One region of the Blautia sp. SC05B48 genome, then DNA from elsewhere that is predicted to be linked to it. Evidence: riboswitches for the same ligand, from Rfam matches in the RefSeq annotation. Region 1 holds a riboswitch; the other holds the start of a gene.

Evidence for each region. A riboswitch is a leader RNA that binds a small molecule or an ion and turns the genes downstream of it on or off. The one in region 1 is predicted to bind cobalamin.
Region 2: linked by a shared signal. The riboswitch ahead of EYS05_RS10180 (cysteine-rich small domain-containing protein) and the one ahead of EYS05_RS05335 (ABC transporter permease) in region 1 are both predicted to bind cobalamin.

The regions. Positions count from the first base shown of each region.
Region 1 is NZ_CP040518.1:1,173,118-1,179,344, forward strand. It holds gene nikC (nickel transporter permease) at 1-654, opposite strand, end outside; gene EYS05_RS05335 (ABC transporter permease) at 670-1,599, opposite strand; cobalamin riboswitch at 1,736-1,909, opposite strand; gene EYS05_RS05340 (MATE family efflux transporter) at 2,059-3,417, opposite strand; gene EYS05_RS05345 (ABC-2 transporter permease) at 3,573-4,247, opposite strand; partial or broken gene EYS05_RS05350 (ABC transporter ATP-binding protein) at 4,244-4,648, opposite strand; gene EYS05_RS05355 (hypothetical protein) at 4,731-5,939, opposite strand; gene EYS05_RS05360 (DUF6262 family protein) at 6,091-6,227, opposite strand, start outside.
Region 2 is NZ_CP040518.1:2,218,092-2,224,318, reverse strand. It holds gene EYS05_RS10190 (glycyl radical protein) at 1-1,312, opposite strand, end outside; gene EYS05_RS10185 (phosphatase) at 1,667-2,383, shown strand; gene EYS05_RS10180 (cysteine-rich small domain-containing protein) at 2,491-2,778, opposite strand; cobalamin riboswitch at 3,056-3,244, opposite strand; gene EYS05_RS10175 (C40 family peptidase) at 3,447-4,889, opposite strand; gene EYS05_RS10170 (N-acetylmuramoyl-L-alanine amidase family protein) at 5,172-6,227, opposite strand, start outside.

The DNA.
Region 1 (6,227 bases):
ACCGATTTCCATTGTTGCCAGTGCGATCACAGATGGCAGGATATTTCTCAATACATGTCTGAATATGATCCTTGCGTGGCCGCAGCCTCCGGCTTTTAGTGCGGTCATATAATTTTTATTTTTTTCCTGAAGTGTCAATGCACGGGCAAGCCTTGCATATTCTGCCCAGGATACGACCGATAAGGACAGGATCAGATGAGCGCCGCTGGCTCCTACGGTTCCTGCAATGGCAAGTGCAACAATAAAGACCGGCATAGCCATAAATACATCAATGATCCTCATAATTATCGAATCGATTTTTCCACCTACATATCCGGCAAACAGTCCGATCGGCACCCCGACACATACGGTGATCAGAAGCACCGTAAAGCTATAGCTCAGTGAATACCGGCTGCCCCAGAGAAGTCTTGATAAAATACATCGTCCCAGCTGATCAGTACCTAAAGGATATGCCGCCGACGGATTCTTTAATTTTATCGAAACATCCACAAGTAGTGGATCATGTGGCGCCAGTACAGGTGCAAAAATAGCTGCCAATACAAAAATTATGACCACCATCAATCCTATTTTTGTTTTTGGTGACCGGAATACCTGTTTCCAGTACAGATTCTGGATCATGCTTTTTTCTGTTTTCTGCTTTCTTCTGCTTCCCATTCTATGATCTCTCCTTTACTTTAACTGGATTCGCCGGTCAATCGCAGAATAGGCGATATCCACAAGAAAATTTAATACTACAATGCCAACAGCCAGAATAAAGATAAAACATTGCAGCACCGGAGTGTCTTTTGAGATCACGGATTTCAATGCCAGATTTCCGATTCCCTGAATTGAAAAAATACTTTCTATCACAGCTGAGCCACAGAAAAAACCAATCACAATTGATACCAGACGTGTCAGCACAGGAATCAGGATATTTTTCAGACCATGACGCAAAATTACATTTACAGATGACAATCCCTTAGCTCTGCTGGCACGTATGTAATCCTGCTTCAGCACCTGTATCATATTGGTACGGATCAATCTCGTCATAATTCCAAAGAAACTGATATCCATGGCAAATGCCGCAAGAATCGGGATGCCTCCGGCATCTCCTCCGATCACGGAAATCACTTTTAGCTTTACTCCAAATATATAGAGCAGCATCAGACCGATCCAGAAAGACGGCATAGATACACTGAGGGACGACAAAATGCGAATGACTTTATCCAGAACTCTGTTTTCATAAATTGCCGACAAAATTCCGAGAGGGACTGATACGATCATCAACAATAAAAACGAAGTAACTGCCAGTTTAAATGTCTGTGGAAAATATCTTTTTAATTCCTCAAAAGCCGGTTTTCTGGTAGAATATGATTTTCCAAAATCGCCATGAAGTGCCTGATCCAGCCATTTCCCGTATTGTACCAGCACCGGCTGATCCAGTCCTTCCTCATGCCGTACTTCTTCTATCTGCTCCGGTGACGGGTGCTCGTATTTTTTCTCCGCCAGAACTCTGGCCGCATCACCTGCCGATATAAAACTCAGCATAAAAATAATAAATGTAACCGCCAGAACTACCGGAATCATAAATATAAAACGCTTTGCAATTACTTTTCCCATTTTCATTTCTCCTCATTTTTCATCTGTTTATTCGGTTAAAATAAAAAAGGCTGATATGATCCAGCATCATATCAGCACAAAAAACAAACCTCCACCTCAGGCAGAGCTTATTCCTTCTGTATCCCATCCGAATCAGAATTCTTCTGTCAAAAAGGCAAGTCTCCTGACTCCAGTTCTTCCTACTTACCATCTTCCCGGATCTCTCCAGTGATATTTTGGTTTTCGTCCCTGTCACAGTAGCGGTGGCTGTTCTGGCATTTCACCAGATTCCTTATTAAGTACTTTATACACCCTTCTGACTATTCAATTTTCATAGTTGCAACGAATAAGTACATAATATCATACTTTTCTTTTTATATAAATAGTTTTTCTGTCAAATATGAAATATCTGAACATTTCATATTAAAACCCGGATATTTTCCGCCTGTATATCATTATAGATTCCTCAAGTAAATGACATTATGTATGAACAGTGACTTCTTTATATTTCCGTATAATGATCATATAACTTACGAATAATAAAACAGCTGCGCTGCTCCATGCACAGATCTCTGCATAGTATATTCCATCTTCGCCGATCATTTTTGGCAGCAGCAGCGCAACACTGACACGCATTATAAATTCTGCAATGCCGCTGGCAAGCGGAATCAAAGTATTACCCAGGCCCTGGATAGCGGAACGATACACATACAGCAGATACAGCACCCACAAAAAAACAGCCATAATAAACAAATACTTATATGCTATATCCAATACCTGTCGGGTCTGATCCGGTTCACCGGATACAAACAGGGACAGTACATTACGTCCAAACAACACCATCATACCGGAAATGAAAGCCGAAGTGAGCACTGCCATATAAGTGCCGCTGCGCACACCTTTTCGAATCCTCTGATATTTCTTTGCACCAAGATTCTGGCCTACATAGGTTGTAATAGCATATCCATATGAAACGGCAGCCATCTCCAAAACCCCATACAGCTTGTTCGATGCCGTAAATCCCGCCACAAACAGAAAACCAAATCCATTGATCACATACTGTACCACAAGTCCTCCCACGGAGATGATCACATTCTGTATCGCAAGAGGAACTCCCAGTTCCAAAAGCCGCAGGCTCATAGAGGGCTGCCTGTAAAAGTCCTTCTTTTCCAGGCGGATATCCGGGATTTTACGTAATACGATCAAACAGTACAAGGCTGAAAATCCCTGTGCGATAACGGTTGCCACTGCTGCTCCGGCTATACCCCAGCCAAAAACCGCCACAAATAACAGATCCAGTCCCACATTGATCACTGCTGCCACTGTCATTGCGATCAACGGAGATCTGCTGTTTCCAAGTGCCCGAAGGATCGCTGCAAATATATTATAAGCAGCTATGATCGGGATTCCTGCAAAGATCAGCCGCAAATATAGCATTGTCAGATCAATGACATTATCCGGTGTCTGTAAAAATAAAAGAACATGATAAACTGTACCTTCACTTACTGCGAGTACGACCACAGACAGTAATGCTGTCATGATATAGCTTTTCGCTACTGCACATTTCAGATTTTCCTTTTCCCTTGCTCCATAATACTGAGATACAAGAATAGAAAAACCCTGTGTAATACCTGTCATGATCCCCAACACCAGCCATACCAGCCAATCTCCGGCACCTACTGCCGCCAGTGCTTCAACTCCTACCACTTGTCCGACAATCATGGTGTCTGCCATTGTATAAAACTGCTGAAAAATATTTCCAAGCATCATTGGTATGGCAAAAGTTATGATCAGTTTTCCAGGAGATCCGGCAGTCATATCTTTTTCATTGGTTCCCATAAGTGTCTCCTTTTCTTTTCATCCTTATCCGCTATTTTACAAGGGACTCTTACGAAACACAATCCTATTTTTCCACAAAGTTTTTCTCATATTTTTGGTAGCTATTACATCTTTATAATCATTATTTTTAATGGAGCATTTTTGCCACGCCTATCCTAAAACTCTTTCTTCTTCATAGCTCTCATACTATACTTATACGAAGCAAACCATATAAGCAGACTTAGCACAATAAGGGCAATCGCGATTTCAAAATCCCCTATTCCCCCTATCATATGCAGAATACTTTCTTTTAATCCCAAGTTAGTCTTCACAAAAGATCTAATTGTATAACAAATCGCAAAAATAATTAAAATTGCGATTGGCAGCACAATTCGCCCTTTCTCTCCTTCGAACCTTATCCTGATCGCGATCATAATTCCCGCAATTGCCTGAAACACAAAAAATGTGATCAACTCCATTGCCAGCATTTCCAGATCAAACACCTCTTCAGGATTTATGAGCACCATAATTCCTGCACAGATCATTCCAATGCACCATCCACATGCTGTCATGATAAAGGAAAAAATATATTTTTCTCTGACATATATTTTTTTATTTACGGGTAAAGAAAATAAATATGTGTAACCATGGCCATTTTCATCATAACTGATCGTATTACCTGAATATATCGCCAGAACAGATGGGATATACATTGCAATGAAAGCAGCTGCCTTTTTTCCTGTAAGTATAAAAAACAATGCTACAAACACTAACACCAAAAAAAGATTACCACCCTGTCGAAAAAACAATCGAAAATCCTTTTCCAAAAGCCCTCTGATTCCTTTCATCATCTCCCACCTCCTGTCAACATCAGGATCACCTGATCGAGTGATCCGTTCTCCACTACGATTCCCGGATAATTTTCTATATAATACTGCTTCTCATTCGTCAGACAGGTAATTCCAAAAATCTCTTTTTTCTCTTTTAAAAGATATCTTTTATCTACTTCCTGATATTGTTCCTCACTGACTTTCAACACTGCATATTTTTCAAGAATCGTATCCATCTCTTCATGAAGTACAATCTTTCCTTGATGAATCACATAAATGTCATCACACAGATGTTCTAAGTCCGAAGAAATATGTGAGCTGATCAGGATACTTCTCTCCGGCTCTTCTTCCATATACTCTCTTAAAATATCCAGCATCCTCTCCCTCGCTCCGACATCAAGCCCTGCTGTCGGCTCATCCATAAAATTAGGCATCCCTCTCCCAGCCCTCTAAAACACTGGCTTTAACGTCAGAGACACGAGTGTATCGTGTTCACTATTGTTCTCAAAGCGTTAGCTCTACTCCTTCTTGTTCCAGTGCAGCACTCAACTGTTTTGCATAAGTCACCTGTCCACACTTTTTCATTCCATATAAGATTCTTAAACATATATTTCTTTGTTTTAGTTTTCTTATGAGATATGTTCCGTCAAACGCCTTAGAGACTATGTCATCATGAACCTCTTCCAAATGTTCAACCGCTAAGAAACTATTACTCATCTCACTAAAACATAATAGTGTATTTAATGTATTCATAGAAATGCTGGATAAATATTTTTTCAAAATCTCCCCATTCTTTTGTATTTTGCGTAAATCGAACCCTATCTCTTTACCCTTGTTGTCAGATTTACTTTTCTCAGAATAGTATCTAACCAATGAAGCGTATTCTTTTAATTCATTTTCTGTAATTGACCCGAATACTTTCTCGCATCCAATATTTACCGAAAACTCTCTATTTTCCTTAATTAGATTTACAGCATCTGAAAATTCTTTACTTCCGAGATGATATTCTTGCTTAATCTCATCTTTGACTTCTTTGAATTTCTCTGTTCTCCATTCTTCATATACAGGAAGCCGCTTCGAAATATCCCATATATCTGCTCTCGACAAGCTCTTGGTAAATGTTCCTAGCGAATATTCAAAGATACAATTATCCAGAAAATATATCAAATCATCAAATTTTTTCATTACTTCCTTAAATTCTGTTTCTAACAATTCAATACTTACATGAGAAATTTTGTTTTTTATCATATGTGGTTCATCTTCTTTATTTAGTTCATATTTGAAGGCATCCCCCTCTTCATCGAAATAATAAAAGTAAATCATATCTTCTATATTCTCAAAATATGCAGGAATTCTTCTGTCAATATTCTTCTTATCACATGCTAATTTATATAGGCATTCAATACTATGCGTGTGTAATTCTTTTTTTCTTTCCTTTAAGACTTCCTCAGAATAACATATCCCTTTCTTTTCCTCTATTCGCCATAACATTTTTATGACAATCTTCAAAGATAGCTCAATACTGTGTCTGGCGTTATAAACGATAGGATATACTAACAGATCTTCAACTTCGGAACCTGTTTTCAATGATTCCGTCAGAAGTTCAACGGTACGCTTGAACCCATTTCTTATATCCTCATCGGTAGTTCCCCCATTGTCACCTACGCATGCAATAATTGTATCTTCTTCATGAAATTCAAACGGATTTTCCATCTTCTATCATCCTCTTTCTTCGAATTTAACTTATCGATAAGTATATCATAAATACAATTTATGCACACCTTTTGTTATCTACACTTTTATATTCCAACCACAACAACCGGGAAATTCTTCCCGGTCGTTGCAGATTATTTTCTAATTCAGATTATAAAGTTTTTAATACGTTCAGGTCTTTCTTGTTTAAGGCTTTTCTCAATCTTACATTTTCTTTTTCCATTTGCTCTTTTTCACGTTTCAGCTCCCGGATCTGTTCTTCTAATACATTGATCCGATTCTTCAGTA
Region 2 (6,227 bases), 1.0 Mb from region 1:
AACCGATGATGTTATATTCTCTGGCATCTGCAAGAGAAAGGCCACGGTTCTGCAGTGCAGGAATGATAACCTCATCATTGTAATAAGCCGGGAGTCCGATTCCTGTTCTTGTAAGCTCTGCAGCCTTGATCAGGAATTCATGCGGAGATCCGTTCCATACTCTTACAGAAAGAGACGGTGCCGGAAGATGCACATGCATAGACGCCTGGATGCACATAAAGGAGAGATCATTGGTCACATCCTCGCCATCCTTGTTCTGACCACCTGCGATCAGGTTCTGGAAAAGGCTGTAGCCTGCAAAGCCCTCTGCAGATGCAGCATCACGACATTTATTCAGGTCGTTTAATTTTACCCATATACAGTCCATCAGTTCCTGGGCAAATTCTCTGGTAAGATTGCCTGCTTCTATATCGCTCTTGTAATACGGATACATATACTGGTCAAAACGTCCCGGTGAAATGGAATGTCCGCTGCTTTCCATCTGGATCAGCTGCTGTACAAACCAGAAGGACTGGCACGCCTCATAGAAGTTACGGGCGCCCTTTGCCGGTACGTGTGTACAATTGGATGCGATCTGAAGGAGTTCCTGTTTTCTGGTCGGATCCTGACACTGATATGCCATCTGTTCTGCGAGCTCGGCATAGCGATGTGCATAGTCAATAACTGCCTGACAGCTCATGATAACTGCTTCCAGGAAACGGGATTTCTTTGCGTAATCACCATCTCCTACATTACACTCATCCAGTTCCTTCTGAGCTTTGGCAATGATCCCTTCATAACCGATTGCCAGAACTTCTTCATATTTAACGGTTACGTGTCCTACACCATTGTAGAAATAGTTTCCGGGTGTAAAAATATTGTGGTCAATGGCAAGAATCGCTTCCGGTGCCATGTAGGAGGTTGCAAGCTCACTGGTAGTCTTGCCTTTCCAGTATTTATGTACCTCACGGAGCTCCGCCTTGGTTTCCTCCGCAATATAAAATGGATCGGCTGTTCTGGTAGCCACTGTATCCAGCTCATCCTCCAGCCACTGGAAAGAATACTCCGGAAACGTCTGACATCCTCTCGGCGCCAAAGTGCTGCTTCCGACGATCAGCTCCTCATCACGGATGATGATTGGAATGTTGTGCAGGATGTGGGCAAATGCCTTGGCCCTGCGGGTGATGATCGGCTCGTCTTCTGTTGCTTTGTAAGACTCTGTGATCAGTTTTGCTCTGGCAGATTCGATCACCGGCATCTTTGCATAAAGATTATCTACAAGATGTGTGATCCTGTCTGTTTTCGGAACATCTGCTATATGAAATTTCTCCATGATTCTCCTTTCTCATAACCGGTTGTTTCTGGTGATCTGTCTGCCTCTGCGCTTCCAGAACCGCTCCTGTCCGGCTATGTGCTCATGTAGTTTTATTATACCTTACCCCTACTTCGATGTCAACGAAATCCAACATGTGTTTCTAGCTGTTTTTGTGGTTTTTATCGGTTGCACCCTGTTGATTTTATTTGTTTTTTGTATTTTTATGTTTTTCTCTATTGACTTTGCTTTTCTGCTCTGCCATACTTGGATTTATATAGAAATTCCTTTGTTTTTCAAAAAAAATTTATACAAAGCGGACATTCACATTCCGCTCTGTCATATGTTCTCAAACAGTAAAAGAGGTGTATTTTTATGTATCTTTCTGATATGCATACCCACTCCATCGCCAGTGGTCACGGCACGGAATGTACCATCACCAACATGGCACGTGCAGCTGCTGAGAAAGGTCTCCGGCTTCTCGGGATCACTGATCACGGTCCCGGCACTCTTGCAGCCGGAACTTCCTCCTATTTCCGCAGCCTTACCTATTCTCCCAAAAAACATTTCGGTGTGGAATTACTCTACGGAATTGAACTGAATATCCTTGACCGCAGCGGAACGGTAGATTTAGATCAGGAATTATTATGTAAACTTGATTACGCCATTGCCAGCATGCATGCCTGGAATTACCGCTGCGGTACCAGAGCCGAAAACACAGAAGCTTTTATCAATGTAATGAAAAACCCCTGTGTGAAGATCCTCGGACATAGTGATAACACTCATTACCCGGTTAATTATGATGCGCTTGCAAGGGCTGCCAGGGAAACCGGCACGATCTTTGAGATCAACGAAGCTTCTCTTGCACCTTATGGCTATCGTGGCGACACAAGAGAAAACTGTTTCGAGATCCTTCGATGCTGCCGCAAATATGATCTGCCGCTGCTTCTTTCCAGTGACAGCCATGGCCCGGAGCATATCGGAGATTTTACCTATGCTGCTGAGTTTGTTCATCAGGCCATGTTTCCGGAACAGCTGATCCTCAACAACCAGCTTCCCAGACTCAAGGTTTTTCTCCAAACCAGAGAATGATCTTCTGTATTTTTCCGACAGATAACAGCTATTGTCCACCCCAAAACAAAACAGGCCAGTTCAAACACAGGAATATGCATTTTCCTGTACCTGAACTGACCTGTTTTTTATTTTTCCCGCTGCTTCCGTACAATTTCCGCAAGCTCGCTATATTTACCTGTAACATATCCGAAGTTCTCTCTTCTGTGAGGAAGCTTGCATTCGGTGCAGTCTTTGATGCCGCTTTCCGTAAAGCGAAAATTACCACCACATTTATCTCCCAGTGCATATAAAGGACAATAGCAGAACAGACAGTTGAAGTTCTCCGGATCTGCTCCTTTATGGCATGGAAAGTACTCACATTTTTTGTGGCTGAAGTAAGAGTATTCTTTGCCTTCCCAGTATGGCTTCTCCATGGCTCTTTTCTCCTCTCCTGACATAACCACGCATAAATTTTCCTATAAAAAAAGAGGTAGCGATGCCACCCCGGGGTAGAAATATAATCCGTTCATGAGTGCGCGGAGGGAACGAATGTATCCGGAGTAGTATCGCCTGCCATTTAATCATGTATAATTCATATGAACAGGCGCATTCCATAAAAAAATGCCTACTCTCGTAAAAAAGTAGACAACGTCCCAGGGGTGCGGAGTCCCTGAAATGGTTGTTACACTTTACACGGAAGTTTAACCTCGCCATAACAAGCAGGTTTCCTGGCTCCGGGATCATGGCTCCTCTCTCCTTCTCATACATACGTACAATGGACTATGAGATTTGCTCCTCCGTTACAGTGACCGGATCGCTCAGGTTTCACACCTGATTCCCTTTTCTGCGGATCTCTGATAATCAATACATAACTGTCAGCCATCCTCAGCACTTGCTATGTTCAATATGGAATTATACTGACATCATAATAACATCCTGTTAATTATATGTCAATACTATTTTCAATATTTATATATTTATGAGCATGTTTTATTGCTGTTCACTCCGTTCCATAGGTTTTCAGTGTTTTTTCCGACGTCAAAAACAGCCCGACAAACTGCTGTCGGGCTGCTGTGTTTTTATTTTCTGTTGTACGTTCTTATTATACAAGACGTCTTACAGATACAATTGTTCTGTATGTAGCATCATTGCTGATCTTGATCCCGTCCTGAGAGTTCGATGCATGAACGATCTGGCCATTACCCATGTAAATAGCCACGTGTCCGCCATAGCAGATCAAATCTCCCGGCTGTGCATCTGCGTAGGATACTTCTGTACCTGCATTCTGCTGCTCATAGGATGTTCTCGGAAGGCTGACTCCGAAGTTCGCATAGACACTCTGTACAAATCCGGAGCAGTCTGCACCATTGGTAAGGCTTGTTCCGCCCCATACGTAAGGATTTCCTACAAACTGTGTGGCATAATTCACAACAGAAGATCCTGAACCGCTGCTGTAAGAAGGACTGTCACTGTCTGAGGATGTGTCCTCTGCACTTTCTTCGGATGCATCTGTGCTGTTATCGTAATCTGCGTCTGCATTATCCTCTGTATTCTCAGTATCCCCGGACGCATCATCCTCGATCACATTGTCTGCATCTTCATCCACATGCTCGGTGTCATCCTCTGCAGTATCCTCATCTGTATTCTCGATCACGTTGCCGTCCTCATCGTACTGTACATCTTCGCTCTCGTCCGCCTCATCCTGCTGTGCTTCCTGCTCTGCCTGGCGTCTTGCTTCCTCTTCTGCCTCAGCCTGTGCTCTCGCTGCTGCTTCAGCCTCGGCCTGACGTCTTGCCTCTTCCTCTGCTGCAATACGCTCAGCCTCTAATCTCTGAAGCTCTGCAGTCTGCTCTGCAAGAAGGTTTGCATAATCTGTAGCCTGCTGCTGTGCGTAGGCGATCTCATTATCATAATCTGCGGATGTGGCACGCTTCTCATCCAGCTGTGCCTGCAGGTTCTGGGACTCTGCTTCATATTCCTGCTTCATCCCCTCCAGCTCTGCCTTCTCCTGTGTGTACTGTGCTTCCAGGTTTGCCACCTGCTGGATCGTATTGGAATATTTTTCAAGGCTCTTACGGTCCTGCTCATAAGTCTTCTGTGTGTACTCTGCTCTTGTAAGAAGGTCAGACAGGTTCTCTGCATTCAGCATCATCTGGAACCATGCATCGTCTCCACCCTTCTCATAGAGATACTGGATACGTTTCTTCATTGCCTCATACTGTTTCTGCTTGGCATTTTTGGCCTTCTCAAGGTTGGTCTGTGTAGATGCAATGTCGGCTTCCTTATTGGAGATATCTCCTTCCAGTGTCTGGATCGAAACCATCACGTTTACAAGATTGGCATCAAGAGTTGAAATCTCGCCTTCAATCTGTGACTTCTGTGAGGAAAGCTCATCCAATCTGGAATAAGTCGCATTCAGCTGTTCGTTGGTCGCATCCATCTCCTGCTGAAGTGCTGCCTCATCTTCTCTTGTTGCGCTTACGCTGACTACCTGTGCTCCGCTGATGATGAGCGCCAGTGTCAGACATAATATCCTTTTCTTCATGACTGTTCACCCTCGCAATCTGATTCTAATTTAATACAGCGGATCTGACCATCCGCTTCGTTGGTTTTTTTGTAATACTTTTGCAATATCTTGTTTCAATCTTTTTATATATTAACACAGTGTTATTTGGATTGCAAGGATTTTCTATTAATTAGTTTAAAACTTTGTAACATTTATTAATGGTTTTGACATCAAAAAGGAGAACCTGTGATATCTCAGGTTCTCCTCGCATGTTTCTTATAGTCATTTATTACATATAAATTTCTTTCCGCATATTTCCGATCAGAAAAGATCTGCAAGGATCTGGTTGGCTGTTTTCTTCAGATATCCGTTGGGATCGGAAAGTGTGCTTCTGTTCCATCTGAAGTATGCACCGTTTCGGATATAATTACCGCTGGATTCATGATAATCATATTTGCTGACTCCAGGATACCTGGACATGTAAGTTTCTGCCAGCTTGATTGCCTGGCTTCCGTAAGTTCCGCTTGGTGTCGGGGTTCCGGAAATCTGTACGCCGGCATTAGGTGTGCAGTGGAGGATCACAACACTCTTATCAGAACACTGTCCGAGAACGATCCAGGTATGTCCGCTGTTGTATCCGATATCTCCCGGATAAAGCTTCCAGTTTGAGCTTGCCAGCTGAGACTGGGAAACGATGGTTCCCATTCCCTTACCGGAATATAAAGATCCAATATCTCCGGAAACAGTAGTATACTGGGGTCCGCCGGATCTGCTCTGCATGATCTGATATACAGACCATCCTACAAAGCCGGAGCAGTCAAGGCCCTTCTGTTCTGTAGCTTCACTGAGATCCATATAATATCTGTAATTATAGGAGCTGGAATTGCTGTCATACCACTGTTTCCATTTTGGACTGATACCCTTTCTGGTCGCATCTGACCAGTTGTGGCCGCCGCCCCATACGTAAAGAGTCTTTCCTACCGGAAGTAATGCATTGGCGAGGAAATTCTTGATGGTCCTGGAGCCTGTAACTGCAGCAGTACCCGGGTTGGTATCCAGGACACCATTGCTGCCGAATGTATACTTCTTGCCATTGATCGTCTTCGTCCCCGTAGCCATGACACCGGTTGACGGATCAAAGTAATATTTATATCCTTTTTTGGAATTTGTGACCCATCCGGTAGCCATCACGCCGCTCTTGCTGTAAAAATAATAGGTATTGCTGCCGATCTTCTTGAAGCCCTTATACATAGCTCCCGTGTTTGGATCAAAATAGCGCTTCTGCTGTTTTTTATTTGTTGCCCAGCCCTTTGCCATAAAGCATTTGCTGGTAAAATATCTGGTCACATTCTTCTTGTCTGTAAGGAATACGCTTCT